Regions from separate parts of the Paenibacillus antri genome, predicted to be linked through region 2. Evidence: riboswitches for the same ligand, from Rfam matches in the RefSeq annotation. Region 2 holds a riboswitch; each other region holds the start of a gene.
The links. A riboswitch is a leader RNA that binds a small molecule or an ion and turns the genes downstream of it on or off. The one in region 2 is predicted to bind cyclic di-AMP.

Region 1 (7,439 bases), on a different contig from region 2:
ATTATAGAATTAAGCACTTATTGGTACCTGAAGAACCGATTCGAATTAGAGCGGTTAGCAGAAGGGCCTTCACGGTGTCGTGTATTGGCATCCTGGTCATGATGAACGGGATGATCGGTGGGTGTTTATCATAAGGAGATCACATCATGTTTTTACGTATGTTACTTATTTTCGCTATCGTTAGTGCTGCGGTTTTCGGCAATGCCATTTCGGTTACAGCAGCAGAAGCTCCCGTCGCACCAAAAATATCTAGCGGATCGGCGATAATCATGGAAAAGGAAACGGGAACGATTTTATTTGAAAAAGCGGCAAAGGAGCGAATGTACCCCGCTAGCATTACAAAAATTGTAACGGGCATCGTTGCATTGGAAATCTCAGAACTGGAAGAAATCGTCACCGTTTCGGAAGAAGCACGCTATGAAGAGGGGACAAGGGTGTATCTGTCGCCAGGCGAGCAGAAATCGATGAAACTGCTTCTTTATGGACTTCTTTTGAATTCAGGAAACGATGCAGCAACAGCGATTGCAGAACATATTGACGGTTCAAAGCGTAATTTTGCTGATCGGATGAATGAATTTGTTAAGGAAATAGGTGTGCAACAAACCCATTTTACGAACCCGCATGGGTTGCACGAGTCCCAGCATTATACAACAGCAATAGATATGGCGCTTATTACTAGGTACGCAATGGCCAATTCCGTGTTTCGCGAGATTGTTGCTACAAAGACGCTCCCCTGGGATGGGGAAGAATGGGATTCGGAGCTGGTGAATCATAACAAACTCCTGTGGCGATATGAAGGTGCTACTGGGGTTAAGAACGGATACACAGACCAGTCCGGAAATACGTTGGTCGCGTCGGCGGAACGAAACGGAAACGAACTGATTGTGGTCTTGCTAAAGGGAGATTCCAGCGAGGCTGTATACGATGATGCCGTACATTTATTGGATTACGGATTCGAGTTGTTACAGATTTCCCCGATCGAACCAGAAGTTGAGAAGGAAGAGCCCGCTGTGCCGGCAACAACTATAGAACCGATAGTTATAGAAAAGGCACCAATCAAGGAGACTAGTGTGCCCAACTACTCCAACTGGTTGCTTGCGATTGTGTGGTTTACCATGAACCTATTTATTGTGATGGTTGCTTTTCTTCGATGGAAAAAATCGAGACGTGATTACCGGATAAACTCGGAACGTCATGAATCTTGACGGGAATCAATTGTGCATTTTGTACTCGGTTAAAGTGAATTTAATATTTAGCGGATGGATAAATCGTGGTTTGCTGTACCCCAGTTAAAAATAGCGAAGCTGCGAAATCAGCGTGCCCCTCCTGCGGTGAGAAGGGTAAGAACGTGCAACTCATACCGCTAATTGGACGATAGCACAGGAATTCTGTAATTCATCTGCATACATTGTCGTGCACGTTAAAAATAACAACAAACAAGAGGTGATTTCGATGAGCCATGTCGCTGGAGCAGGTTTGTACACATCAACCGGTGCAATATTGGTACTCTTTATTCTTCTTGTCATCATTTCCAGATCTTTTGTGCTCTAAAGATCATCTGACGGAAAGGAGATCCCCAATTGACTAACGGGGATCTCCTCCACTTCATTAAAATCCGGGCGTGATTTGATAAGGAGGGAAAGATTCATTAACTTCCCAAGACTCGACAATACGCCTTGCGTTAGGAAAATCATAACCTCTTCCCATCAAAAATGTGATGGCGGAAATCTCGAACATGGAATGAGCGACTGACGTGTATTTCATTTCATATAAACCATACCGAACGACTGGTTCAACGGTACCGAGTACATAATTTCTCAACATTTGATCGTGCATTTTATCGCCTTCCTTAAATAGGATTTGATTGGTTTGCTCATTACACAGTCTCATGTTATTCACCTAAGTGGAGGAAGGAATCGGGCAATCGCCCATGAAATACAATTCGCGAATAAGAAAGTGATTTACGATTTATGAGAAGTGCTCGCAGAGGAGCAATTCTCACGGTTACTTCACAAAGATAATTGGATAATAATACCACTATACGGTATGTAGTGACGACAAGGAAATGCCCGATACCTGTCGAATGTTATAGTTGAGTTTTGTTGACCTAGGGGGGCGTTCCTTGTCAGACTTAATCACATATCTAAAAGAACATCAAGAAACAATTATTCAATGTTGGATGGATAACTTTTTACCACAATTCCCTGATTTTTATAACTCAGAGCAATCATTGAAGCAGCTTATCGAACAGACAAGTATCTATTGCGGCTACGTATATGATATACATATCCCGTATAAGCAACATTATTTCTTTCGATTAATACCAGAAATTTGTTTGTTTTTCATAAAGGGGAATATACCAATCAGTCATATTCTTCATAGTAATCATGTATGGAGAGAATCTCTTATACTGGTTTCTCAAGGATATAGTAATTTGGGTTTCTGCTGGAATCAGTTCAGAGAAATCATGGCACGCATTGATAAGTTTGAAATAGCTATGTTTGAATATTACTACAATTATATTAATACAACCTTGGAGGACAAAGATAAAACGATCAGCAGACTCCATGAAGAGAAAATGAGCATTATAGGAAAAATGGCCGCAAGCATGGCACATGAAATTCGAAATCCTTTGACTGTTGCTTTAGGGTTCGTGAATCTGGCGAAAACAGCCAAATCAAGGGAATTACACCGGAAGTCCAAAGATTATTTATCCATTGTTGAAGAAGAACTTGAAAAAATTCAGATGCAAATTACAGGATTCTTAAGCTTTACTAAGAAACAACTCGTCGAAGAACCTTTGCAAATGATCAGAATCATTGAAGGTGTTGAATCCGTTTATGCATTAATAAGCCCCAGACTAGTAAATGAAAACATAAGGTTTACAATCGAGATTTCAGACAGTAAATTAAACGTACAGAAAGTGGGGCTCCAGCAGGTATTATCTAATATTATTAATAACAGTATTGATGCGCTGTTAGAGATCGATAAAGAACGAGAAATCAAGATTACGGGTTACAATAAAGAAAACCACTACTTTTTGTGTATCGAAAACAATGGCCCAGAAGTTTCTGCAGAAATCAGAGATCAGATGTTTTCACCGTTTGTGACGAATAAAAAAGAAGGTACGGGTCTCGGTCTAGCTATCTGTAAACAGATCATAGAAAAGAATGGTGGGAGAATTTATTGCGATAGCAACAGAGAAAAGACTAAATTTACAATGGAATTCCCATTTACAATGTGAGGTGTGTCAAGAAGGGAAGGGACAATCTATTCTGCAAATTAATCTATGTAAATAGACCGCCGTCTCGGCGGTCTATTTACGTTCGAAAGATTAATTGGACTCTGTCAATACCGTCGTCTCGGACTCATGGGATAGCTTTTCTTCCATCGACAAATAATTTTGACCATAAACAATACGCCTTGCTGTTACGTATCGAGTCTTATAGTACTCTTCGTCCAAGCCGCTAATGCGTACGCCGTAGCTGCTGGAAGAGTGAGCGAAGCGACCGTCACCAATGTAGACACCTGCGTGGGAAATCCCTTTTCCATCCGTATTAAAAAACACAAGATCGCCGGGTCTTAAATCTGCTTTCGCTACTTTGTCTCCAGCTTCGGCTTGCAATTTGGAGGTTCTAGGGAGTTGGGTGCTAAATTGTTTGAAAATATACGAAAGAAATCCGGAGCAGTCGAATCCTTCGGTTGTCGTGCCTCCCCATAGGTAAGGCGTACCAACAACTTCATTAACTGCACTCTCTAACTTCGTGTCGTCAGCTAGGGCAACGTTGGCCTGAAATGCCATGGCCAGCAATGCACCCGACAACAACAAACTCACCTTCTTCATTTATGTATCCTCCTTCAGTTGCCTACGAGGTTAGCTAAGGGTTCGGTTGAAGGTTCCCTATGATCTTCGACAATCGAGATCAATTCACCCAATACGGATCCCCCGTCTTCGTTATGAAGTTCGGCACAATCTCAAGGATACATAATTCGACAGCGTTCTACGGTTTCCTCCCAATTCACAAAAGCGACATTAATAGTCTATCATAGGCCCCACTTTTATAGTTTCTATTTGACAAAATAATAACTTTTCTATTATACTACACACCGTAGTTTAGATCACTTGGCTTCATTGCAGTGTTTCATCGATTAGATACGCAATAATAGCAACCCAAGATATTCTTTCAATGCATGGCCCAGTTTGTTTACGGCTTCGTATGAAGGCAGAAATCTCTCGGGATACAATTTCAAGGATTTGCTTACCATATAACCGGTAGGGTATGGGATGATCTCTATACCTTCTTCCTCGAAATGTTGAACGGAACGGGCCATGTGCAATGCTGATGTAACTAATATTGGTTCGGTTATTTTGTTTTCATCAAGGATACTCTTCACATACTTAATATTATCTTCTGTGTTACGGCTTTTATTTTCCACCCAGACCTTATTTTCCGGAATTCCCATTGCAACCAACCAATTTTTGCTTACCATGGCCTCAAAACCAGTATCCGGATATACTTTGCCGACGGAAATAATGATTGGAATATCCAGTTTTTTATACAGAGCAGCGGCGGCAAGTAGACGATTGGCCGTTTCGCCGGATGGATCACCGGGACCGCCGGCCCCTAATGTATCGAGGGTTGCTCCTCCTGCTAATACGATAATTGCTTCGCCCTGGATGTTTTGAGGCGGCTCATAGAGTTGTTCAAGTCGACCTAATATCGTATCCGAAACGAGTGAGATTGTGCTTGCATAGAAACTCACAAGGAAAAACAGAATAAGTAAGTGAACGCGAGTACGCTTCCGAAGCATAAGAATCCACCAAATCAGCAAAGGCAGTAAGAAAACTCCCGGGGGAACTACGAAGGATAAAAGAAACTGAAGTAAGAACATTATATTGTGAGCACCTTTCCTTGAGTCATCTTGTAATAAACTGATTGATTGAGCTAGAGCTTTTAAAACATTATACTACAGTGTATAGTTTGACCAAAGCATGATGTACTATTCGGATGCTTATGGGGGTGCTTTTTCGTGAACGTTAAATATTTCCGTAGCATAGATCAAATTAAGGGTTTGTCCATAGAGGAAAAGGAACAATTAAAGGAGGTTACAAATTCCTATGTGTTCCGTGCAAATGATTATTATTTGAATTTGATTGATTGGGTAGATCCAGATGATCCCATTCGGAGGCTTATCATTCCAAGTCTCCATGAGCTAAAGGAATATGGGAGATGGGATGCTTCAGACGAAGAGGATAACTATGTAGTACCTGGTTGCCAACATAAATATCAGACAACAGCTTTATTGTTAGTGTCGAACGTATGCGGAGCCTATTGCAGATATTGCTTTCGCAAGCGGTTGTTTCAAACAGGCCAAGATGAAACGATTACGGACATTGAACCGGCTATTCAATATATTCAAAACCATCCATCGATCTCTAATGTATTATTGACCGGAGGCGACCCTTTAACCCTTTCTACATCCCGTTTACGATTCATATTACAACAATTAAGCGGTTTATCTCATGTGCAAATTATTCGCATCGGGACAAAAATGCCGGTCTTTAACCCGATGCGGTTTACAGAGGATTCAGAATTACAAGCGGCGTTTAATGAAACCATGAACCAAGGGAAGAAAATATACGTTGTCATGCACATTAATCATCCAAGAGAGATTACAGAGCAAGCAATGAAGGGATTTTATGCGATTCACCAAACCGGTGCCGTAATGGTGAATCAGACGCCTATTTTAAAAGGTATAAATGATGATCCTGAAGTATTGGCGGAGCTTTTGGATAAATTAACTTATGCAGGTGTTGCGCCTTATTACTTTTTTGTCAACCGACCTGTCATTGGAAATGCAGACTTCGTTCTGCCCTTGAAGATAATTTACGATATAGTCGAGTCTGCGAAATCCAAAACTTCCGGTTTAGGGAAGCGCGTTCGTCTTGTAATGAGCCATTCAACAGGAAAGATAGAAATTTTGGGCATAACCGATGGGCAAATATATTTAAAATACCATCAATCGAAATCCGGGGAATACGGAAAAATGATAGCTCTTCCTTGTCCTGAAACGGCTGCCTGGTATGATGATCTACTTGGTCACGGTTCATGATTACCTTGAACGGAGAAGAGGGTAAGTTGCTGCAGCCATTAACCGTGCTCTGTACAAATGGAATGTTAAGCAAGACGTTGGCGGTGGTACGCTCGTTGGGATCTCAAGGCGCAAAAATGATAGTTGGCGAGAAGATCAAACTGCATACAAGCGGGTTATCAAAATTCGCGGCTAGTTCCAAAGTTTATCCCGATCCAACCAAAGAGGAGCATGCGTTTCTGTCCTGGATCATGCATACGATAATCTCGGAAGAATGTAATGTTTTGATCCCAATGGATGACGATACGATGAGAGTCGTTGTGAAGCATCAGAATGAGATACGAAAACACTGCCATTTATCGATTCCTGATTGGAATAGTTATACTATTGCCGCAGATAAGCGCCTTTCGATCGGACAAGCCCTAAAGTTGGGGGTACCATGTCCGACAACTGTTTCTCCGCACTTTACGCAGGGGCCAAATGAAAGAGAGTTATTGGAACAAGTAAAACCGCGACTCTTTACATTACTAGCGCTGCTGTTGTCTCGACTTAGTCTGCATGCTGAAGCCATGCATGATGGATGAGATCAAGATTAGACATAAGCGCAATCAATAAGACAATTGAATAGTTATTATTGTTAAGGAACTTACAGTACACGGAATTTGGCTCATCGCAAAAGGGACATACCGCCTCAGTACAGGAATTTTTATGAGAAATATTCCCTGGGCGGGCATTGCCCTTAAGATCTATAAGCAAATGTTCCATTTCGTAATCATGGTTGTCCAAGGTAAAATGAATGCTCCAAAGATCGTCTCGAATTACATCTACATTCTTAATTTCGATGAGGTTTAGTAGTTCTATAAAACGTTCTATTTCTGGGGTGATGAAGGACTCCATCAAATTTCATTTACTCCTTCAAAGTAAATTGTTGATCTATGATATGCTTTGGTACGCTTTTCTGCTTCAGCAATTTTCGAATGAACATGGGGACAGATTTGATAACCGAATGTGAACACCATATCCGCATGGAGATGAAGCGAATAGTGATGTATGAATTTTTTAGCAAGATAAGCAATATAATCAGCGGCCCTTTATTCAGCGTCGCGCAAACTGATATCGCCGTGCTTTCGGCGTTATTTCTGGGATTTGTTGGTTCAGTAGCTCCGTGTCAAATTTCTGCAAATGCGGCAGCGGCCATGTTTTTTGGGAACCGTCAGGTACAAGCCCGACTACGTTGGGTAGAAATCTTGCTGTATTTGCTCGGCAAAGTGGCAGTATTCAGCGTACTTGGAATCATATTCTTTTTATTTGGTCGGGAGCTCTCCACTGATTTTATCCCGCTGTTT
Region 2 (7,439 bases):
GTCGGACACGAGCGCCTTCATCGTCTTCGACTTCGTCAAGCCGACCGTCCGGGACGCGGCCAGCTCGTGCACCTCCAGCGTTTCGTGTAATGCGTAACCTTGCTGCATCCTTTTTCGAACCTCCTGTATCCTCGGCGAATATGATTACGGCTTTAAAATAACCTTAATGCAGTCGTCCGTCTTCGTATCGAACGCCTCGTACCCGCGTTTCGCGTCTTGAAGCGGAAGTTTATGCGTAACGATGTCGCCCGGGTCCACCTTCCCCGAAGCGATCAGCTCGTACATATACGGCATGTAATGGATGACGGGCGCTTGACCGGAACGAATGTTGACGTTGCGCTGAAACAAATCGCCAAGCGGGAACCCGTTGTACCTTCCGCCGTACACGCCCGTAATCTGAATGGTGCCGCCCTTGCGCACCGCTTGCGATGCGATGACGAGCGGGCCAAGCGCGCCGCCTTGCAGCCTCATGCCCGTCGCGAGAAACTCGAGGTCGGTCATCTTGCCGTCCATGCCGACCGCGTCGATGACGACGTCCGCTCCGCCGCTCGTCAGCTCCTTTAAATATTCGCCGATATGCTCCTTCGATTCGAAATCGACGATCTCTACCCGATTCGTGCGTTTCGCATGCTCCAGCCGATAGCCGACATAGTCGACCGCGATGACGCGCTTCGCTCCCTTGAGCCAGCAAAACTTCTGCGCCAACAGCCCCACCGGTCCGCAGCCGAGTACGATAACCGTGTCGCCGTCCTTCACGCCGGCGTTGTCCACGGTCCAATAGGCGGTCGTCATCGCGTCCGCGATCAAAACCAGCTTCTCGTCTTCCGCTTCGCTGTCGTCGGGGATCTTGAAGTGGGTGAAGTTGGCGAACGGCACGCGCAAATATTCCGCCTGCCCTCCGGCATAACCGCCCGTCGTATGCGAGTATCCGAAGAAACCGCCCATCTCTCCGTATTCGTTCGAGTTATCGCATTGGCTCTCCAACTGATTTTTACAATAGAAGCATTCACCGCAGGAGACGTTGAACGGGATGACGACTCGGTCGCCCTTCTTCAGCTTCGTCACGCCGGGACCGACTTCCTCGACGACGCCCATCGGCTCGTGCCCGATAACGTAATCCTCCGGCAGGTTCGGAATCATCGCATGGAGCAGATGCAAGTCCGAGCCGCAGATCGCGCTGCTCGTCACTCGAATAATCATGTCGTCTGGCTTTACGATGTTCGGATCGGGGACTTCTTTCACCGCGATATTTTTGACGCCCTGATACGTAACGGCTTTCATGCTTGATCTCCTCTCAGACCTTCGTCCGGCAGGCGGTCGAACATCCCTTTTCTCGTCGCGTCGTCCCGGAACAGCTTCATGCCGCCGATCATCGACGTATTTTTCGCCGACAGCTGATCCAGCTTGTATTGCTCGCCGAGCTCGTACGGATGGAACCATCTTTTGCGAACCATCAATTCCGTAATTTCTTGATGCAGCGCGAGCGCTTCGCGAAGCTGATTCCGCAGCAGCGCGCGCGCTTCCGGGGAAGCGGCTTCCGTCAAAGCGGCGGCGCTATTGCGGACGCCGTCCTTCGCTCGGACGAGGAAATCCATGGCGAACGTCATATCCGCCAGCTCCGGCATGCCGAGGGCGTTGATCGGATCAAGATAATCTTGATTCATGGAGTGAAGTCACCTTTCACCTTCCGTCTAGGATCGGAGTCGGCCGGATATCCGGTACGGGAGTCCGGAACGGCGCCTTCTCGTATAGCGCCTGCAGGTCGGCGAGCGCCTTCAGGCTTTGTTCGACGTCCTTTTGCATCAAAGCTCGCAGCTCTTGGTCGAAGACAAGCCCTTGCATTAATTTCGACTTCGCCAAACAAAGCGTCTTGAGATTCAGCGTCTCATGGAGATCGAGCGACTCGTGCGCCGCCAACGTGGCATGATTCATCTAACGTTCACCTCGGTTGGGAATCTTCGGTATGATCGGTATTTTTACCTAACGGCGCGCGGCTATTCTCCTTCGGTGAAGAAAAAAGGCTCGCCTCCTCGAACTACCGAGGAGCGAGCCGTTTGCGATTATTTTGCGATTTTCGCCGCCCGACGAGGCACATCCGGCAGCTCGTTGACCGAGACGACCGCGTCCGTGCGCTTGGCCGGCCGCTTCCAATACCGTTCGTTGCCGGGCAGATCGTCGAACCAAGCCGCGTCGCTCGGGCAATCGAGCGTTAGAAACTTTCCGTAGGCGCCGTCGCGCGATTGATGGTATTTCAGGTACGCCTTCCCGCCTTCGATCGCGAGAATTTCGATCTTCCCGGACGTATGGCTCATCGAAAGACGAACCCGCTTGCCGAGCCCCGACGTGCGCGCCTTCGCCTCTTCGACGATCCGGTACACCCGCTCGAGCGGCAGGACGAAGTCCGAATTGCCGGCGACGGGGCGATTGACGAAGAAATAATACGGCGTCACGCCCGCCCAACTCAACTTGTCGAGCAGCTCCCCGAGCACCGCCGGATCGTCGTTGATCCCCCGCAGCACGGGCGTTTGGTTGACGACGATCGCGCCCGCTTGATGCAGCGCTTCGAACCCGAGCTTCGCCTCGGGCGTAATCTCGCGAGGGTGATTGATATGCGCCATGACGTAGATGCGGCGTTCGGGCGTGGAGTGGGCGCGTATCGTCTCGAGCAGCTCCGGATCCTCGTAGATGCGCATCGGATTGAAGACGGGCAGCTTCGAGCCGAGGCGAATGATCTTGACGTGCGGAATGGCGCGAAGCCGCTCCAAGATCGATTTCAGCTTCGGTGTCGCAAGAATGAGACTGTCGCCGCCGGTCAGCAGTACGTTGTTGATTTCGGGATGAGCCGCGATATACGCGAGTCCCGGCTCGACGTCGGACATCGCTTCCTTCACGTCCGCACGAAACAGCCGTTTGCGGAAGCAGTACCGGCAATACGCGCCGCACACCTCGGATACGATCAAGAGCGCCGTGGACCGGTACTTATGCTGGCAGCCGGGTACCACGTAATTCGTATCCTCGTCGGAAGCGTCCCAACGCCCGTATTCGAGCAGCTCTCCCTCGTTCGGAATGACGAGCTTTCGAATCGGGTCCTCGGGATCGTTCCAGTCGATCAGCTTTAAGTAATAGTCGTTCACGCGAAACACGAACTTCTCCGTGATCCGCTTCAATCGACTTCTTTCTTCTTCCGGGATCGCTTCGAGCTTGTCGATGTCGGTGATGTATTTCGGCTGAGCCATGCGCATTCCTCCTCGATTCGAAGTAGCGGCCGCCGGCGGATACGCAAAAAAAACTCCGCCGACGACATGATAAAGACATGTCTCGCCAGCGGAGGTACGAACGGGGTCGTATGGACGCACGAATGCCCGAACGGAATCGGGTCTCGGCATGTATAAGCTAAGTAGGCAATAGAAATCGACCCATCTCCTGCTGACGAGGTTAGCTGCCGGGCTCGGGATTAGATGGTTCCCTACGGTCCAAACTTCGGAACGATTCGCCCCACGTACATTGGTTCCCCCGCTTCCCGTCGAACGGATGTCGACTGGGAATTAAGCGTAATTTTACTGTATCGAACGAAGATGACGCTGTCAACCCATTTTCCGAAAACGATTACGCCCCCGGGGGCGCCCAAGCCGCTCGATCGAAAGCTTCGGCCGCCTCGAAGTCGAGCGCGGTCAGTCCGCCGGCATGCCAAGACGTCAACCGGAGCGTAATCAGCTTGTATTCGATCGCGATGAACGGATGATGATCGAGCCTTTCCGCTTCCGCGGCGACCCGGGCGACGAAGGCGATCCCGTCAAGATACGACGAGAAGCGGTATTTCTTGACGATCCACTTCTCATCCTCCCGACGCCACCCGGCCAGAGGCGCCAGCCGCGATTCGATCTCCTCCGGCGTCAGCTTCATGCGCGGCTCGTCTCTTTCCCGATCTCGTAGTCCACGACGACGACTTGATCGACGAGGCCGTCCAACGAGGCGACGAACGCTTGATGCGCCGGATGCGGTCCGTAAGCCATCAAGGCGGCATGATCCTCGAACGTGATGCGCAGCCCGATCGTAAACCCATGGATGTTCTCGGTTTCGTGCGTAACGTTCCGTCCCGCGCTCATCGAGACGATGCCGGGAATGCGTCCCTGGAACGACCGCAGCTGCGTCAGCAGGCTCTCCTCCTGCGCCGCGGGCAGCTCGGTCCGAAATTTGAATACGACGATATGCTCGTACATGTGCCGTCATCCTTTCCTCTTCTTCGTTCCTCCTAGTTTACCATATCCGTCGGCGCGTCAACGACGTTTGCTGCCGTTCGGACGACCGGAGGCATAACGAAATGCGCCGAATTTATGCGCATTCTGCTCGAATCCCAACATTTGGCCCCTCCCCGAGCCGGACAAGCGTGGGGTATTCTGGTTATGGAGGTGATCAGGATGCGAAAAACCATGATATTCCTCGCATCGGTAGTAGGATCCGCAATATTGGCAACATCCGCTTCGGCGGCAACGAGTTACGAGACGGAAGTTCAGTACGGCGTGAACATGAGGACCCAGCCTAGTTTGTCTGGCAAGGTGATTCGCATGCTGAATCGCGGCGAAGACATCCATGTTCTCGGGGAAGCGTCCGGCAATTGGTTAAAGATCCAAACGAAGAGCGGCACGACCGGATACATATCGGACAACGAAAAATATACGGACTATGACCGTTACAGCACGGAAGTGTCGTCCGGGGTCAACATGCGAACCCAACCGAGCACGTCGAGCAAAATCATCCGCATGCTGAATCGCGGCGAAGACATCCGCGTTCTTGCCGAATCGGGAGACTATTGGCTGAAGGTGCAGACGAAGGGCGGCACGGTCGGATACATATCCTCTAACGAAAAGTATACGGATTACGAAGGCGGCGCCGGCACGGGCAGTTCTACGTCGTCCGCGAGCCAGAGCGCGATCGTGAAGACCGCGAAGTCCTACAAAGGCGACTTCGATTACAAATGGGGTGCGGAGCCCTGGAATACGAACAACAAATACGCCGATTGTTCTTCTTACATGCAGCTGATCTTCCGCAAGCACGACATCGAGCTGCCGCGGACGAGCCGCCAGCAAGCGAAGGAAGGTACATACGTCAAGAAATCGAATTTGAAGCCGGGCGATCTCGTCTTCTTCGACACGAACGACAACGGCAGCATTAACCACGTCGGCCTGTACATCGGCGGCGGCGACTTCATCCATGCGTCTCCGATCTTCGACGGGGTCGGCATATCGGACATCAACTCGAACTATTGGTCCGATCATTACGTAACGGCGCGGAACGTATTGTAATCGAAAGAACGACCGCCAGGCTTCTCATAGCCTGGCGGTTTTCGCTGTTCACGAGGGTCGGTCGTCTACAAAGAAGAAGCTCCAGCGGCGCGGCGGCGCCCTGGAGCTTCTTCTTTCGGTTCATGGGGATACGTATGTGTCGTTCGCGTTATTCTGCCGCTTCCGGCAACGTCTCCGCTTCCGGCGCCGTCGTCTCCTCGGACGCCTCGGGCGCGTCGGTCGCTTCCGGCGTCTCCGTCGCTTCCGGCGCGGTCATGCCCGGCTCCATCGGCTGGTCTCCCGCCGGCGCGTCCATCGCCGGCTCGCCGCCCTCGCCGCTGCACCCGATCAATAACCCCATCGACATAACGGCGATCGCAAGCGCCGTCAACCACGTTTTCTTTTTCATTCCGAACCTCTCCCTTCGATCATTGTTTTCGGTGTTCTTTGGTACTCCTTTACTGTACCGGAAACGTATGATCGTTCGATTTTCGGTTCGGGAACTTTTTATGAAGAAATATGTTCGTTCGATGAACGGAGGATTCGCCGATCTTCGCGACGACGACTTCCGAAGGATCCCGGTACGCGGGAATTCTGACCCGGAACGTCGAGCCTTGCTCCAATCGACTGTCCACCTCGATCGTTCCTTCGTGCCGCTCTACGAGCTCCTTCACGATGGCGAGGCCGAGACCCGCCCCTTTATTTTTCCGGGAACGCCCGCGATCCGCTTTAAAGAATCGTTCCCAGATCCGGGCTTGATCCGCTTCGGAGATGCCGACGCCCGTATCGGTCACCTCGAGGACGACCTTGTCCTCCTCCGCGTACGCCTTCAGCAGGATGTAGCCGCGATCCGTAAACTTGACCGCGTTGCGAACGAGATTCGCCACGATCTGCTCCAAGCGGTCGCCGTCCGCGTACGCCTTCGGCAGCGCGTCGTCCGCCTCTACCCGCAGATCCAGCTCGCGCTCCCTCGCGTCGGGCTCGAACTTGAACGCCACCTTCCGCAGCAGCGGCGCGACGTCGAGCGGATGCCGATCGATAGCCACTTCTTCCCGTTCCAGCTTCATCAGATCGAGCAGGTCGTCGACGAGCCGCGTCATATGGTGCGTCTCTTGGTACATCACGTCGTAATATTTCTCTCGGCCTTCTTCCGGAATGAGTCCGTCTTGCAGCGCTTCCAAGAAGCCTTGCATCGCGGTCAACGGCGTGCGCAGCTCATGCGACAAATTCGCGAGGAAGTCGTCGCGCATTCGATCCGACTTGCGACGCTCCTCGTCCATGCGTTCCAACTTCGCGGCCAGCGAATTGATCGAGGACGCCAGGTCGTCGATTTCGTCCGCGCCGTCCGCCTCGAGCCTCCGGTCGTACTGTCCCATGCCGATTTCCGCCGCGGTCCTCGCGATATGCTGCAGCGGCCTCGAGATCGACCGAGACAAATACAACACGATCGCGATCGAAATTAACATGCCGAACAAGGTGACCCAGAGGATCGTCTCTCTCACCTGCACGATCGCATGCGTGACGCCGTTGACGGGCGCATGGAGCACGATGCCGCCGTATAACGCGTCTTCCTTCCCCCACGGAACGGCGACCGAGAGCATCGGTTCCGTCAATCCTTCGAAGTGGAGCTCGTCGCTCACCGCGTTCCCTTGCATGACGCGTTCCGCGATCGTTCCCGACACGGACTTCCCTACGGACACTTCGTCCTGCGTCGACGTGGCGATAATTTCGCCGCGGTCGTTGAAGATCCAGATGCGGGTATCGAACGTCTGGTCGAGGAACGTCAGCAGCGCCAACATATTTTCGTCAGCGGTTTGAAATTCTTGAATCGATAGATTGACCTTCTTCGCCTTGCGAAGCAGCTCCTGCTGCGTTACGTCGTATAAGTATCCCTTCACCATCATAGAGATGGCGATGCCGACCGCGCCGAGGCCGAGCAGCACGATCGCCAGATTGCCGAGGAGCAGACGGCGGAAGATCGTCTTATTCATGCCGAGCTTCCTCATCGCGGCGCCTCGAATTTATAGCCGACGCCCCACACGGTATGAATATACTCTCGGTCGGGCTGATTCAACTTCTTGCGTACGTTCTTGACGTGCACGTCGACGGTACGGATGTCGCCGATAAAATCGTATCCCCAGACGAGCTCTAACAGCT
Region 3 (7,439 bases), on a different contig from region 2:
CCGGATCGAGCGCATGGATCAAGATGCGGGACGGCGAGCTCGCGAAGTTCGCGCCCGCTTGGAGCAGCGCTTCGAAGTGCGACTGGCAGGCGCCGGCGATGATCGTCATCGCGTCGCGGTTCCGCTCGTAGGCGCGGGCGACGCGGACCGCCTGTACGAAATGCATGGAGTTTTTGTAATTGCGGATATTTTGCTTATCGCCGTCGAATCGATGCTTCAGAATGGCGTCGTGCCCCGTAATGACGACGATGTCCGGCTGCACCGCGGGCAGCAGCTGCCGCAGCGCCTCCGCCATGTCGGACTCCTGCAGATGGTATCCTTCGGCGGGAATGCGCAGCTCGTTATAGACGGCGATGCTTTTCCTCAGATACGTCCGGTCCCCGTCCAGATGTAGGATCGTGCCGGGCACGTCGAAATACGGCTCGGCCGACCGCTTCAAACCGGCGATCCGCAAACGGCTTTGCTTTAAGAGGGATACCCCCCTGACGTCTTCCTCCATCGGCTCGGTCGCCGGTTCCAAATCGTCGAGCGGCGCGTCCGCCAACAAGCGGTAAGATACGCCCTTCAACACGGCTTGTCGATCCTTAAGATCCTGGATGCGAAACAAGACGTCTTTCCCGTACGATTTGCGGACGACGCAGTCGCCAATTTTCATGTTCCATCCCTCCATACGTATATCGTATGGCGGGCATAGGCGAATGGTGAGCGCGAACCTGTCGCGCTTCCGTACGTTTACGTCTTACGCTCGCTTCGATCGTTCGCGCATCGCGTTCGCGATCGTCGCGAACTCGGATAGGCTGAGCGTCTCTCCCCGGCGCTCGGGCGCGATGCCGCACGCCTCGAGGAACGCGCGGCACTCCTCCTTGCCTCCCTCGCTCGCGAAGAACCGCTGCTGCAAGTTGTTGAGCAGCGTCTTCCGCCGCTGCACGAAGGACGCCTGCACGACGTCGAAAAACAACGCCTCGTCCGCTACGTCGACGGGCGGCTTCGCCCGCATCTTCAGCTTCACGACGGCCGAATCGACGTTCGGCTGCGGAATGAATACCGTATGCGGCACCTTGGCCACGACCTCGGGTACGGCGTAGTATTGAACCGCTACCGATAAGCTGCCGTAATCCTTCGAGCCCGGCGCCGCGGCGAACCGGTCGGCGACCTCCTTCTGGATCATGACGACGATCGATTCCACCGGCAGGCGCTCTTCCAGCAGCTTCATGACGATCGGCGTCGTGATGTAATACGGCAGGTTCGCCACGACCGATACGCCGTCGAGCCCGTCGAATTGCTCGCGAAACAGCGCCTGCAGATCCACCTTCAGCACGTCGCCGTGCACGACGGTGACGTTCGGGTAATCGGACAACGCGTCCTCCAGCATCGGCAATAGCCGCTGATCGATCTCGACCGCGACGACGCGCCCGCTCCGCTCGGCGAGCTTCTCCGTCAGCGCCCCGGCGCCGGGACCGATCTCGAGCGCGCCCTTCGTCGGTCCGAGCTCGGCGGCGTCGGCGATATTGCGCAAGATGTTCCCGTCGATGAGGAAATTTTGTCCCAAACTCTTCTTGAACGAGAAGCCGTATTTCTGCAGCAGCTCCTTCGTCTTGCGCGGCGAACCGATGCCTTCCGCCTTGTCCTGCCGCGCCGGTTCCGTCCATTGGGTCATTCGGCGTCTCCCCTTCCCGCTTCTCCGTCATACGTTCCCGCGTACGCTACCGTGCTTTCGTTCCATTCGTCGACCGGCCAGCCGCATGCGGCGAGCGCGGCCGCGATTTCCGTCCGGCGAATGCCGAACATGGCGCAGCGCTTCAAGAACGTCTTCGCGTTCGCGTAGCCGATGCGCAGCTTCCGCCCGACGAGCAGTCGCCGATGCGCGGACCCTTCCGTCCCGGCGAGCCCGACGACGAACAGGTCGGCCCAGGCGACGTCCGTCCCCGGCGCCTCCGCCTCCGTGCGCACCGCCTCCAGCGCGTGGCGGATCGACTCCGGCTTCGCGTTCTCGATGCCGATATCGTCGCCCAGCGTCGCCTCGTCTTGGGACAAGAACGCATGCTTGCAGCCGGGTACCCGTCCCGAGACGATCGAACGAATACGCTCGCCCGCGTAGTCGGGATCCGTCAGGATGATGACGCCCCGCTTCTTCTGCGCCAACGCGATGCGGGCGAGGACGTCCTTGTTTACGGCCGAGCCCCCGGTCTCGATCGTGTCGGCGTCGACCGCCCGCTTCACGGCCGTCGTATCATGCTTCCCCTCGACCACGATGACTTCCTTGATCATGCTCCGCGCTCCTTATACGATGTATTGGTATTGTACCCTTCTTCGGACAAAGAAAAAAGGGCCGCCAAAAGCGACCCCATAACTCCCGAATGAAAGAACATGATTGAAAAAATAAGGAACTTAGTTCGCGACCGGCTTCTTCGGTCCGATCACGTACACCGTATATCCTTTCTTGGTGCCGAACTTGTGCGCATGGGCTTCGCTGTCGAAGTACACGTCGATCTTCTTGCCTTTGATCGCGCTGCCCTTATCCTCCGCGCGCCGGAATCCGACGCCGTCGATATACACCCACCATCCCATCGGAATGACGTTGGTGTCCACCGCGATCGTACGGCCTTCCGACACCGTCGTGCCCGAGGCGGTAATACCGTAACCCTTGTCGCCCTTCTGCTTGCCCGTCGAAGCGAGGCCGGCCGAATACGCCGTTAGCGTTACGTTCTTTAGCACGCCCTTCACGCCGAAGGTCATCCCGTCGAGCGTCACTTCTTGGGTTTCCGCCGACAAGACGGCTACCGCGTTCGTCACGGGCTTCGGCTCCACCTTCGTGCCGATGGCGACGATCTTCGCGAGGCTCTCCTGCTCCACCGTTCGAGCCAATACTTGTTCCGAAACGAGGACGCCGTCCTCGAACACCTTCTCGATTTGCTTAACAAGCACGCCCTCTTGGCCTTGTTGTACGACCTTCTCTTTACCCTTGAGCAGCGACTTGTCCTCTTGTTTGACCGTCTCGAACGGCAACGTGTGTTCCGTTTCCTCGACGACGCGTTGAACCCGTACGATCTTCACGTCGGCGGAAGCCGTCAGCCGTTCGTCGAGCGCCGGTTCGATCCGGTCCAGCTCGCCGAGCGTAACGCCCGCTTCGTTCAAGACGTCCCGCACGTTCGCTCCCGTCGTATACACTTCGACGGACTTGCCGTCCGCCGTAACGCTGACCGGGAACGCCCGATCGATCTCTACCGCAGCGCCGTGCTTCAGCCTCGACGTCAACGGCAGCGACGATTCGTCGTGCTCTCCTAAGACTACCCCTTGTTCTTCTAACACGTCTGCTACGGTCTCCGTCGTCGTAACGACCTCGATCGTGTTTCCGTCCGCGACGATGGATACGCGTTTGAACTGCGTACCGTACATCAACGCGGAGAATAGACCTACCGCCGCAAGCGCGCTTACGGCGACCGACAATAAAACCTTCTTATGAGCACGGGCCCAGCGCCATGCGTAAGACATGTCGGACAGACTTTCCTCATGGGTTCCTTGTACAGGAATATCCCCCATTGCTACAGTCCTCCTTACATAGTCCCGCCTTGTACGTGAGTTGTTGTCTCAGGTGCAAAGGATCGACGCGACTATATTCGTAGTGTGAGGCAACCGTTCGAATCCATGAAAAAAAGCCGGGACGAAGAGGCTCGTTCGCGGCTTTTCGTGGAAGCGAAAAGTGTGCATGTTCAGCACGGACGGTTACCTCTCTCGTAACGCTTACGAGGTTAGCTGTCGGATTCGGACCGGAGAGTGGCCCTATCTCGGCGTTCGCCGTACGTACAATGACGGCGTATCCGAAAATTCACCCCTAGACGTACCTTACGGATACGTCCGATGCGGTTCCCCCGTTTCCCCAAGCGATGGGCGGCTTCTGCAGTCGCTCATCGGGAAACTCAGCGATACTGGAAATATGTTGTAATCTTTATTTCATTCGGTGTCTGATAAGTATCATAAAGGGAGCAAGCCATCGTTGTAAAGAGGGGTCAATCCCCCGTAATCGGCGAAAATCGACGGAAATTCGGAATTTCTGGCCGGTTATCCGAAATAACCGTTTCGCGTTTCACCAATTTGCGCCAATTTCGCGCTTTATCTCCCCCTTTCTCCAATCGGGCGAAATAACGATGCCGCATTCGCGCTCGTGATCGCCGCGAAATCCTCCAATGAAAGCCCTTTGATCTCCGCCGCCGCCTCCGCGACGAGCCGGGCGAACCCCGTCTCATTTCGCTTCCCTCGATACGGATGAGGGGTCAAATACGGCGCGTCGGTCTCGACCAAAAGACGATCCATCGGCACCTTCGCCAGCACCTCTTTCGGCTGTTTCGCGTTCTTGAACGTAATCGGTCCGCCGAACGAGAGGTAGAAGTTCATGTCCAAACACATCTGCGCCGTTTCCCAGCTGCCTGAAAAACAGTGCATGACGCCCCCTACATCGTATGCCTTTTCCTCCCGCAATATGGCAACGACATCGGCATGCGCGTCCCGATTATGGATGACGATGGGCAGTCCAAGCTTCCGTGCCAACCGGATTTGCTCGCGGAAGACGCGGTGCTGAACGTCCTTCGGCGACGTATCCCAATAATAATCGAGCCCCATCTCGCCCAGCGCGACGACCTTCGGATGCGTACGCGCCAGATGCTCGACGTAGTCCAAATCTTCGGCCGTCATATCGATCGCGTCTTGGGGATGCCACCCCACGACCGCTTCGACGCAATCGAACGTTTCCGCGAGCGCAAGCGTCGTCGGGATCGAATCCCGGTTGCAGCCGATATTGATAATGCGGGTCACTCCCGCTTCGTTCGCGCGACGAACGATCGCCTCTCTCTCGCCTTCGAAAGAGGCGTGGTCTAAATGCGTATGCGTGTCCGTAATCATGGGTTCATTCTCCTCTCAGCCATTCCTCGGTTTCCGCCGTGACGTATGGATTGCCCGGCTCCAACATCCGTTCGGGCACGTAAATTCGGTGCTTCCCCGACGTCGTGCCGCTGATCGAGCGAACGATGTCGGACGCTTCGCTGATTTCGAGCAGCTCGCCGTCACGTTTCAACAAATAAATCGGTTTGCGATGCGCGTTTCGACCCGAGCGATAAACATCGTACGACAAATCTTTCGGAAAATCGACCTGCATATAATACTCCGGATCGTACCCTTCCCTGCGTATCGATTCCCGCAGCCGATCGAGCAGCGCGTCGTCGAGCTTCGACGGCGTGGCGTACTTGAACAATTTTCTATGTAGAAATCTTCGGCATAAATCCGACAAAATCGGATCCTTGTCGTTCGTCCACAACTCGAAGGCGGCTTGCGCCAGCGCTTCGTCCAACTGCAAATAATGCTCCGTGTCGAGCGTCCCGTCGAACAACCTGCGGAGCGACTCGGGCATGAAGAGGAACGCGTGACCGCTTTCGTATAATGATTTCGCTCGTGCGAAAATATTCCGCAGCACGATCTCCGAGCTCCGCGTCACCGGATGGAAGTACACCTGCCAATACATCTGGTAACGGGACGTCAAATAGTCCTCGACCGCATGCATGCCGCTCTCTTTCACGACGATTTGACCGCGATACGGTCGAATGACCCGCAGGATCCGTTCGAGGTCGAACATGCCGTAATTGACGCCCGTGCAGTACGCGTCCCGCAGCAAGTAATCCATCCGGTCGGCGTCCAGCTGGCTGGACACGAGCGACACGACGATCTCCCGCGGATACGTCTTGCAGATGACGGCCGCGACGCGGTCCGGGAACGTCGGATCGACGCCGCGCAGCACTCGGTTCACCTCGGTGTCGCCCTGAATGATGCGGCACGACCACGACTCGTGATGCTCGCCGAACACCGTCTCGATCGAGTGCGAGAACGGGCCGTGGCCGATGTCGTGCAGCAGCGCCGCGCACAAGCACAACAAGCGCTCCTCGCCGGGCCAATCCTCGAACCGGTTGCGCTCGAATTGACTGATGATCTTGCGGGCGATCTCGTATACGCCGAGCGAATGGGAGAAGCGGCTGTGCTCCGCGCCATGGAACGTCAAGTACGAAGTGCCTAGTTGTCGAATGCGGCGCAGCCGTTGAAATTCGCGCGTGTTGATTAAATCCCAAATCACGGGTTCCTGTACATAAATATACTTATGAACCGGATCCTTAAACACCTTTTCTTCGGGCCATATCGACATGGTTCGATCCCACCATTCTTCGCTATTTATCGACACGATTCGACATTTATTTCATTTCGTTGTCGAACGCCGCTGTCGGATCCTTATCCAATTTGTAGCCTCTTGAATATTGGAAAAGCCTTTAAAAATAAGGAATTTATAAACGCGTCAATCTACGTTGACTATTATGGGAATGCTTGGTATCATAGAAACTAGTAAAAATTATGTCGAATTATGGCGAGCATAAATTTATTGTTATTTTACATTTTGGGAGGAGTTATCCATATGATGAAGTCTACAGGTATCGTTCGCAAGGTCGACGAACTCGGCCGCGTCGTGATCCCGATCGAACTCCGCCGAACGCTTGGCATCGGCGAGAAGGACGCTTTGGAGATTTATGTCGACGGCGAGCGAATTATGTTGAAGAAATACGAGCCCGCTTGCATCTTCTGCGGCAACGCCGACAACGTCACCTATTTCAAGGGAAAAATTGTTTGTAACGAATGCTTAAAAGAAATGCCTACCCCTGTGACAAAATAAGAAAAATAGTATATAATAGCTTTATGACCCTGTTAATTCTAACCTTTTTATATCTCCTTATTGGCCTATGATCTCCAACGATTTCGTTGACGGATCATAGGCACTTTTTTGTCCTTATTCGGGCTTTCCCTGATGGATGGCGTTATAGAGTTCCCGCTTCGGCACATTCCGATCGATCGCGGCTTTCTTCAGCGCCTCCTTGTGCGGAAGCCCTTCCTTCCGTTCGTACGCCTCGACATGTTCGGCGGGCGTCAATTCGGCCCACCAGGCTATCTCGTCCTCGCCGTCCCCGGCAATTCCCGAATCCCCTTCCACCAGCACGCAATATTCGCCCATCGGCCCGTTCGCTTCCACATGCTTCAGGCAGCTCGAGATCGTGCCGCGCGCGAATTCTTCGTACCGCTTCGTCAGCTCTCGCGCCAGCACGCAACGGCGGTCGCCCCAAGCCTCCAGCATCAGCTTCAAGGTCGCCTCCACCCGATGCGGCGCTTCATAGAAGAGCAGCGTCGCCGGCTGGCGCTTCCAACGGGCCAGCGTCTCCGACGCCTTCCGCTTGTCGCGCGGCAAGAAGCCCACGAACGTGAACGCATCGGTCGGCAGCCCCGAGGCGACCAGCGCCGTCAGCGCCGCGTTCGGGCCGGGGATCGGTACGACGGAGACGCCTCGTTCGATCGCCTCCGCGACGAGATCCGCGCCGGGATCCGAAATCGCCGGCATGCCGGCGTCGCTGACGAGC
Region 4 (7,439 bases), on a different contig from region 2:
CCAAAGAGCTTGAGGAGATGCACCATTGCCTTGACGATTAAGCTTTAGAGGATCTTACTCTTAAACAATGCGTAGAACTACCCTGATAATAACGCATAACGTACCCCTAAAAAAGACAATAACAAACTAGGCGCAGCTTGAATGGTTTTTAAAAAGCTGCGTCTTCTTTGTATGGGAGGGGAAGGGTCAGAACGCTTCAGATGTGGCTAGTGTTACGGTAAAACCAAGGTTTTCGAGCTTTCGAACCGTCTGTCTCACGATGGCGTCTTGGTGTCGCTTCTCAAAGTAATCCGAGCCTAAGTCCTTGGAATCTTCCTGCCGGGTCAGTAGATAGTAAGCGATCGTCATGTTAACGGGTACGTTAGTTGTACAAAGCCCCCCAATAAAAAATATTTTTTTGGGAGGGATTGACATCGTAAAGTCGATCGGATATATTTGTTACATACCAACCGAATGTATGAAAGGAGGCGAACAAATGGCAAGAAATAAATATCCGGAAGAAACCATCAACCAGATCCTAACCGTAGCTCTTAACCTGTTCATAGAAAAAGGATACGAGCAGACCTCCGTTCAGGATATCATTAATGAGCTGGGCGGGCTGACAAAAGGGGCGATTTACCATCACTTCAAGTCGAAGGAAGAGATCTGGCAGGCCGTCACCGACCATATGTTCAAAGGTATTGACGAAGTGCTGTCCCCCGTCAGGGACGACAATGGGCTGACCGGCCGGGAGAAGCTCCGCAAGATTTCCCGCGTCTCTCTCGACAATCCCGCCCAGAACGAACTGGCATCGGCGGCGCCGAACCTCTTACGCAATCCGAAGCTGCTGGCGGCACAGATCGAGAACATCATCGAAAAAGCCGTACCCGTGTATATCCAGCCCATCATCGAACAAGGGATGCGAGACGGCTCGATCCGAACCGATCATCCAAGGGAGCTAAGCGAAGTGTTGATGATTCTCACCAACGTTTGGCTAAACCCGGCGGTCATACCGGCATCGCCCGAGACGATGTTGCGCAAGATAAGGCTGTTCGATGAAATATTGAAAGGCCTAGGGTTAGACCTGTTCGATGAGCAAATGTTTCAACGCTACGAGGAACTGTTGCGTTTGTCAGCTAGAGAAGTCAGCAAAGAAACCTAAACTGCCGCGAGGCAGCTTATTTTTAAACCAATACATACCATCGGTTGGTATGTACAAGTGATCCGGGTTCAAAGCGCTTGTTAGAAAACCTATTAAAAGGAGAAGTGAATGTAATGAATCAGAAAATGACCTCCCGCTCGCCGGAGCGGCAAGCAGTACCGAACTTTAGCGCAAGTAACTTGGCCGAGAGCGACTTTGCCGGCGTTACGGCTCATAAAGGGCAGTTTACAAGCAGCGCGCTGCGAGGCTCCGACTTTTCCGGCGCGGATTTGACCGGCAGTTCGTTTCAGGGCAGCGACGTACGCGATGCCGAGTTTGACGGCGCGAATCTGACGGACTGCAGCCTATCCGCCCTTGACCTGTCGAATGCAAGCTTCCACAAGTCGATCCTCGTGCGCACCGACTTCAGCGGCGCGAATCTTAACGGAACCCAATTCGCAGGAGTAACGCTGACCGACGTAACGTTAACGAAAACCGATCTTAGAAAGACGATTTTCGAAGGTTGTTTATTTGACGGGGTCGACTTCACGAACTCCGATCTGAGCGGGCAGCGTTTCGACGGACAGACGTTTATCGGCGTCAAGTTTGAGAAAGCGGCGTTAACCGAAGTTTCGTTCAAGGGCGCTACATTCAAAAACGTTTCTTTCCACCCGGGTTTTACGTTGTCTAAGAAGTACTATCGTATGATCAAAACCATCTGCTTTGACGGCGCAACGATGGATAAACTGACCTATGCGCTGCTCAAGGGCATGGAAGCCGATTTGTCCAAAGTTACAGTTATATAAGGGAGGGGAAAGAATATGCAATCCAAGGCCATTCAAGTAAAAGGGCTGCAAAAAACCTACAAGCAGCTTCATGTCCTAAAGGGCGTAGATTTCGAGGTGGAAAAGGGCAGTATTTTCGCCCTGCTCGGCTCCAACGGGGCGGGTAAGACGACGACCGTCAAAATCCTCACCACGCTGCTCAAACCGGACAGCGGAACCGCCGTCGTCAACGGATTCGATGTTGTATCAAAGCCGGACCATGTGCGGCAGTCGATCAGTTTGACCGGTCAATTCGCCGCGGTCGACGAGATTTTAACCGGGCGGGAGAATCTGATTTTGATCGCCAAGCTGCGGCATCTTGCAAATCCGCGTCAGGTTGCGGACGATATGCTTGCACGCTTCGGCTTGACGGATGCCGCGGACCGTAAGGCATCTACTTATTCGGGCGGTATGCGGCGCAGGCTCGACATCGCCTTGAGCCTTGTGGGAAAACCGCAGATCATCTTCCTCGACGAGCCGACGACCGGGCTTGACCCCGAGGCGCGCATCGAGGTTTGGAAGATCGTCAAGGAGCTTGCCGACGGCGGAACGACGATCTTTCTAACCACGCAGTATTTGGAGGAGGCCGAACAGCTCGCCGATCGAATCGCCATTTTGCACGAGGGCAGAATTATCGCAAGCGGCACGCTTTCGGAGCTGAAAAAGCTGTTCCCTTCCGCAAAGGTGGAGTATGTGGAAAAGCAGCCGTCGTTAGAGGAAATCTTCCTCGCCATCGTCGGCAAGAAGGAGGCCATGTAAATGGAAGCGACAAAGAAACATTTTTTCAGTGATATGGGCGTAATGCTCGGACGTTCCATGCGCCATATTTTCCGCAGCATGGACACCATCGTCACGGTCTGCATCACACCGATTGCGATGATGCTGCTGTTCGTCTATGTGTTCGGCGGTGCGATCCAGACCGGTACGGATAACTATGTGAACTACCTTCTGCCCGGGATCCTGCTGATTGCGATTGCAAGCGGTATTGCCTATACGTCGTACCGCCTGTTTCTGGATAAGCAACGGGGCATCATCGAGCGGTTCCACACGATGCCGATTGCGCGTTCCGCCGTGCTGTGGGGACATGTGCTGACATCGGTGGTATCCAACGTCATTTCTCTGGTCGTCATCATTCTCGTAGCGCTCTTGATGGGCTTCCGCTCGTCGGCGGGTGTGCTGCCATGGCTTGCCGTAGCAGGTATCCTTGTGCTGTTTACGCTGGCATTGACTTGGGTCGCGGCGATTGCCGGGTTGACCGCTAAATCGGTGGAAGGCGCAAGCGCATTTTCCTATCCGCTGATCTTCCTTCCGTTTATCAGCTCGGCGTTCGTGCCGACCGATACGATGCCGAAAGTCGTACGCGTCTTTGCCGAAAACCAGCCGGTGACCTCGATCGTGGACGCGATTCGTGCGCTGCTGTCGGGTCAACCGGTGGGCAATGATATATGGGTCGCCCTTGCATGGTGCGTCGGAATCACGCTCGTAGCTTATCTCTTTGCCATGAGGGCGTATAAAAAGCGGGGGTAGGAATACGGAGACGATAGCGCAATAATACTGGGAGCAGATCGCCGCGGCAGCTGCTCCTGTTGTTTGGTTGAAGTAATGTTTCTTAATTCGCGATAAACTCTTGCACCCATACTCCGTTGTAGTAGCCTACGCCGATGTGGGTAAAGTTTGGGGATAGGATGTTCCGCCGATGCCCCGTGCTGTTCATCCAAGCATTCATGACTTCCTGCGGGGTTCTCTGTCCCTTGGCAATGTTCTCGCCGGCGTACGTATAGCGGATGCCATACGCATTCATCATCTGGAACGGAGACCCGTAAGTCGGGGACGTGTGGCTGAAATAGTTACTGTTGTACATTTCCTTCGCTTTATCTAATGCCATTACGGATAAGCTATTATTGCTCAATAGCGGCTTCAGGCCAGCTTTCTCGCGTTCTTGGTTCACCAACGTAACGATTTGCTGCGAGAAGGTCGATGCAGTCGATTGGGTCCCTGTGCTTTGTTGAGCGGCAGGAATATTAATCACCATACCTGTCCGAATGTTATTCGGATTGGCCACCTGAGGATTCGCGGAAATTAGGGTGTTGAGGGTGACTCCATAACGAGCGGCGATTTTCCACATCGTATCGCTGCCCTTTACCGTATACGAGGCGGCAGAAGCCGAACCGGCGGAAGCGAAAGTACTTAGGGCAAGAACTCCGGCTAAAACGATCTTCTTTGAACCTCTCACTGAAATCTTCTCCTTTAAACAGCCTGCGAGGTTAGCTGACGGGTTCGGGTCAAAGAGCAATCACCCTGCCACGATGTGGCTTCACCCCATAGAATGGATCCCCCGCGCTTCTTAAGAAGCTTCGGCTTTCATGAAATTTCTCAGAAAAAGATGCAAAGAGACATGACTTTTAGATGCCTTTCTGAGATGCGAATTATTTTAGCATAGGAGAATAGGAGGGGCATTGCACAAAAATATCCAAAGTTCTTAGGCGAGGAGTGATCCGATCGTGGATGGGCGCATAAGAGGCTTGTAATATCTAAACGCTACTTTTTCCAGATTTGTCAGTATATAAAGGATATTAGGGGGGAGAAGATGCACGATAAACCTAAATTTACACTAACAGGTGCAATTATCTTTCTAGGCATTGCCATTTTATTAGGCTCGTGCCAGATTTCTAATGCAATAAAATCAACAAATTATGGTCCCAATTACGAAGATGAATTCAATATGTTCAACAACATTTTGGAGGATCTTGTAAAAACACTTGAGAAAAACCAATAACCGGAATTCAGACGAATTTAGAAAGGAGGGCTGAGAAGAACATATGTTTCTTGAATCCCACGAATCGGGGTGCATGACGGACGATAAGATCGCAGGGCTTCTGCTCCAGTATGGCATCGCCCGTCCAGAAACAACGATGCTCAGGCATAACGAAAACCGGACTTATAAAGTGATCGATAGGTCGAACGGCGATGCGTATCTTCTTCGCGTGCACGATCCGATAACCGTTAATTTGGCCGGCATACAGCATACAAAACAAGGAGTTGAGTCCGAGTTACGGCTTTTGGAGGCGATTGCTCGCAGGACGAACCTGGCTGTACAAACACCCGTAGAGAGTCTATCCGGACAACTCGTAACCGAGATCGAATTCGACGGGCGGAGTCTATGCTGCTCGTTGCTCCGCTGGATCGAAGGCCGCAATATGACGAAGGAGGACTTATCGACTCCTGATGCAGCATACAACTTGGGCGCTCAGGTAGCGAGCCTACATGAGTTCTTTAGTAACTATAACGAAGTCGTCCTTCAGGATCGGCCAGATTACGGTATTCGTAGAACCCAAAAGATGCTCAAGCAAATTCGGCGCGGCGTCGAACTTGAATTGTTCTCGGATGAGACTTACGGTGTGGTGGAGCAAACGCTCGAACTCATCGTTGATCGGTTGAAGGCCGGACGTCCTGAAATGTTGAAGCAGGGGATAATCCACGCGGATTTAAACATGGGTAACTTGCTGGTTACGCCGCTAGGGAGGTCCGTATTTATCGATTACAGCTTATTCGGCTTCGGTTATCGTCTGTTTGATGTAGCGATGACGGCTTTAAATGCCCCGAGAGAAACTAGAGAGCAAGTCGTCAATGGGTACTACGGCCAAGAGCCGCCGCAAGAGGGAATATACTCGGTAATCGAAGGTTTCATGCTTTCCGCAGTGTTAGGATATTACGCTTTCGTGATGGAAAACGAAGCTGTCCATCCATGGATTCGGGAAAGGATGCCGCAGTTTTGCGCTCAACGGTGCGTGCCCTTCCTCAACGACGAAAGGATCTTTCACAGTTTTTGAGCTACAAGCAATTTCGGACGATGTTGCCGAAAGGGTAGGTTTGCCTCCGCTTGACGTCCGAGCCCGGCAACTTCGGCTTCTTGTGGATGCGTACGGTTTAGATCCGAAACAGAGGCATGAACTGTACGATCTGATCTTAGAGGTAGTTGTACGCGAGACAGCCGAGGAAGCAATTGAGCAACGAATTACTCCAGACTGTCACGGGCCGCTTTGGGGGCTTGCATGGAGAGCGCGGGCAGCGGCATGGATCGTGCGGAATCGCATCGTTTTGCAATATTCGCTTGTTTAGGCAGGGTTGGACCAAAAATGACCATCCGATTTTCGGATGGTCATTTTACCTGTTTTGTAGATATGTTTATCCAACCGGTTGGAACTGCATGTAATGGAGCTTGGCATACATCCCGTTATTTTTTAGCAACGTTTCGTGCGTTCCTTCCTCCGCAATCCCTTGCTCCGAAAGCACGATGATTCTTTCCGCATTTCGGACGGTGGACAGCCGGTGCGCAATGACGAAGGTCGTGCGGTTCCTCGCCAGCTTGTCGAGGCTTTCCTGCACCACCCGCTCGCTTTCGTTGTCCAGGGCGGAAGTAGCTTCGTCGAATATGAGGATGGAAGGGTTTTTCAAGAACACGCGCGCGATGCTGATGCGCTGTTTCTGACCGCCTGAAAGCTTAACGCCGCGTTGTCCGATGTGGGAATGGTAGCCGTCCGGCAAACCCATGATAAAATCGTGGGCGTCGGCGTTCTTGGCGGCTTGGATCACTTCCTCGTCGGTAGCCTCTGGCCTCCCGTATAAAATGTTCTCTTTCACGGTACCCGAAAACAAATAAACATCTTGCTGCACGACCCCGATATGGTCTCGCAGAGACGTAAGCCGGATCGACTTTATATCGGTGCCGTCGATTCGAATCGTTCCTTCTGTCGTTTCGTAAAATCGCGGAATTAGGCTGCATAGAGTCGTTTTTCCGACTCCGGAAGAACCTACGAGCGCAATATATTCCCCGGGATGCGCAGTGATGTTAATATTCCTGAATACATGGTTCGAGTCGCCGGCATATTGGAAACCCACGTTGATGAACTCCACCTTGCCCTTCACATCCGTTAACGCGACGGCGTCTTCGGCGCTTGCAATGTCCGGCTTAACATCCATGATCTCGACGAACCGTTCGAAGCCCGCGACTCCGTTTTGCAAATTTTGAGTGAAATTCACTAATCTTTTGATCGGATCAATCAGGGTATTCAAGTATAAGAGGAAGGTAATCAGCTGAGTTAGCTGCAGGAGATGATAACTGATCAGAACGGCGCCTGCGATCACAACCGCAATATTGATAAAAGAAATAAACGAAAGCAATCCATTGTAAAACACCGCCTCAGCGAAATACCCTCTTTTCCTGCTTTCCAAGAAACGACGGTTGCTGCTTCTGAACTTCTCCATTTCAATAGCTTCGTTGGCAAACGACTGCACGACTCTGATCCCGGATAGGCTGTCTTCGACCTGCGAGTTCACGTCCGCTATGCGTTCCCTGTTCTCTTTCAGCGCGTTTTTCACCTTGATGCTGTTGCGATACGCGAAAATAAGCATCAGAGGAAAAATTAAAAAAATGACGCACGTGAGGCTCCAATTCATTTGAACCAAAATAAAGAACGCTCCTACGATCCTCACAA

Region 1: linked by a shared signal. The riboswitch ahead of FE782_RS21935 (C40 family peptidase) and the one ahead of FE782_RS10165 (KamA family radical SAM protein) in region 2 are both predicted to bind cyclic di-AMP.
Region 3: linked by a shared signal. The riboswitch ahead of FE782_RS29655 (resuscitation-promoting factor) and the one ahead of FE782_RS10165 (KamA family radical SAM protein) in region 2 are both predicted to bind cyclic di-AMP.
Region 4: linked by a shared signal. The riboswitch ahead of FE782_RS22295 (CAP domain-containing protein) and the one ahead of FE782_RS10165 (KamA family radical SAM protein) in region 2 are both predicted to bind cyclic di-AMP.

The regions. Positions count from the first base shown of each region.
Region 1 is NZ_VCIW01000017.1:23,272-30,710, reverse strand. It holds gene FE782_RS21960 (M56 family metallopeptidase) at 1-134, shown strand, start outside; gene FE782_RS21955 (D-alanyl-D-alanine carboxypeptidase family protein) at 147-1,205, shown strand; gene FE782_RS32985 (dihydroorotate dehydrogenase) at 1,453-1,551, shown strand; gene FE782_RS21945 (hypothetical protein) at 1,609-1,836, opposite strand; gene FE782_RS21940 (sensor histidine kinase) at 2,123-3,244, shown strand; gene FE782_RS21935 (C40 family peptidase) at 3,335-3,844, opposite strand; cyclic di-AMP (ydaO/yuaA leader) riboswitch at 3,849-3,980, opposite strand; gene FE782_RS21930 (YdcF family protein) at 4,150-4,833, opposite strand; gene FE782_RS21925 (KamA family radical SAM protein) at 5,032-6,114, shown strand; gene FE782_RS21920 (hypothetical protein) at 6,141-6,677, shown strand; gene FE782_RS21915 (sulfite exporter TauE/SafE family protein) at 7,140-7,439, shown strand, end outside.
Region 2 is NZ_VCIW01000005.1:122,863-130,301, reverse strand. It holds gene FE782_RS10185 (hypothetical protein) at 1-108, opposite strand, end outside; gene FE782_RS10180 (zinc-dependent alcohol dehydrogenase) at 145-1,281, opposite strand; gene FE782_RS10175 (spore coat protein) at 1,278-1,664, opposite strand; gene FE782_RS10170 (spore gernimation protein GerQ) at 1,681-1,932, opposite strand; gene FE782_RS10165 (KamA family radical SAM protein) at 2,061-3,236, opposite strand; cyclic di-AMP (ydaO/yuaA leader) riboswitch at 3,409-3,562, opposite strand; gene FE782_RS10160 (4a-hydroxytetrahydrobiopterin dehydratase) at 3,607-3,903, opposite strand; gene FE782_RS10155 (Dabb family protein) at 3,900-4,220, opposite strand; gene FE782_RS33090 (C40 family peptidase) at 4,335-5,303, shown strand; gene FE782_RS10145 (hypothetical protein) at 5,452-5,691, opposite strand; gene FE782_RS10140 (sensor histidine kinase) at 5,741-7,273, opposite strand; gene FE782_RS10135 (response regulator transcription factor) at 7,285-7,439, opposite strand, start outside.
Region 3 is NZ_VCIW01000032.1:7,878-15,316, reverse strand. It holds gene yabG (sporulation peptidase YabG) at 1-655, opposite strand, end outside; gene rsmA (16S rRNA (adenine(1518)-N(6)/adenine(1519)-N(6))-dimethyltransferase RsmA) at 740-1,657, opposite strand; gene rnmV (ribonuclease M5) at 1,654-2,268, opposite strand; gene FE782_RS29655 (resuscitation-promoting factor) at 2,389-3,540, opposite strand; cyclic di-AMP (ydaO/yuaA leader) riboswitch at 3,723-3,894, opposite strand; gene FE782_RS29650 (TatD family hydrolase) at 4,111-4,896, opposite strand; gene FE782_RS29645 (HD domain-containing protein) at 4,901-6,184, opposite strand; gene FE782_RS29640 (AbrB/MazE/SpoVT family DNA-binding domain-containing protein) at 6,449-6,703, shown strand; gene rsmI (16S rRNA (cytidine(1402)-2'-O)-methyltransferase) at 6,818-7,439, opposite strand, start outside.
Region 4 is NZ_VCIW01000017.1:96,544-103,982, reverse strand. It holds gene FE782_RS22325 (phosphotransferase family protein) at 1-41, shown strand, start outside; gene FE782_RS22315 (TetR/AcrR family transcriptional regulator) at 476-1,141, shown strand; gene FE782_RS22310 (pentapeptide repeat-containing protein) at 1,255-1,926, shown strand; gene FE782_RS22305 (ABC transporter ATP-binding protein) at 1,942-2,703, shown strand; gene FE782_RS22300 (ABC transporter permease) at 2,704-3,471, shown strand; gene FE782_RS22295 (CAP domain-containing protein) at 3,554-4,177, opposite strand; cyclic di-AMP (ydaO/yuaA leader) riboswitch at 4,183-4,314, opposite strand; gene FE782_RS22290 (hypothetical protein) at 4,532-4,720, shown strand; gene FE782_RS22285 (phosphotransferase enzyme family protein) at 4,794-5,774, shown strand; gene FE782_RS22280 (ABC transporter ATP-binding protein) at 6,130-7,439, opposite strand, start outside.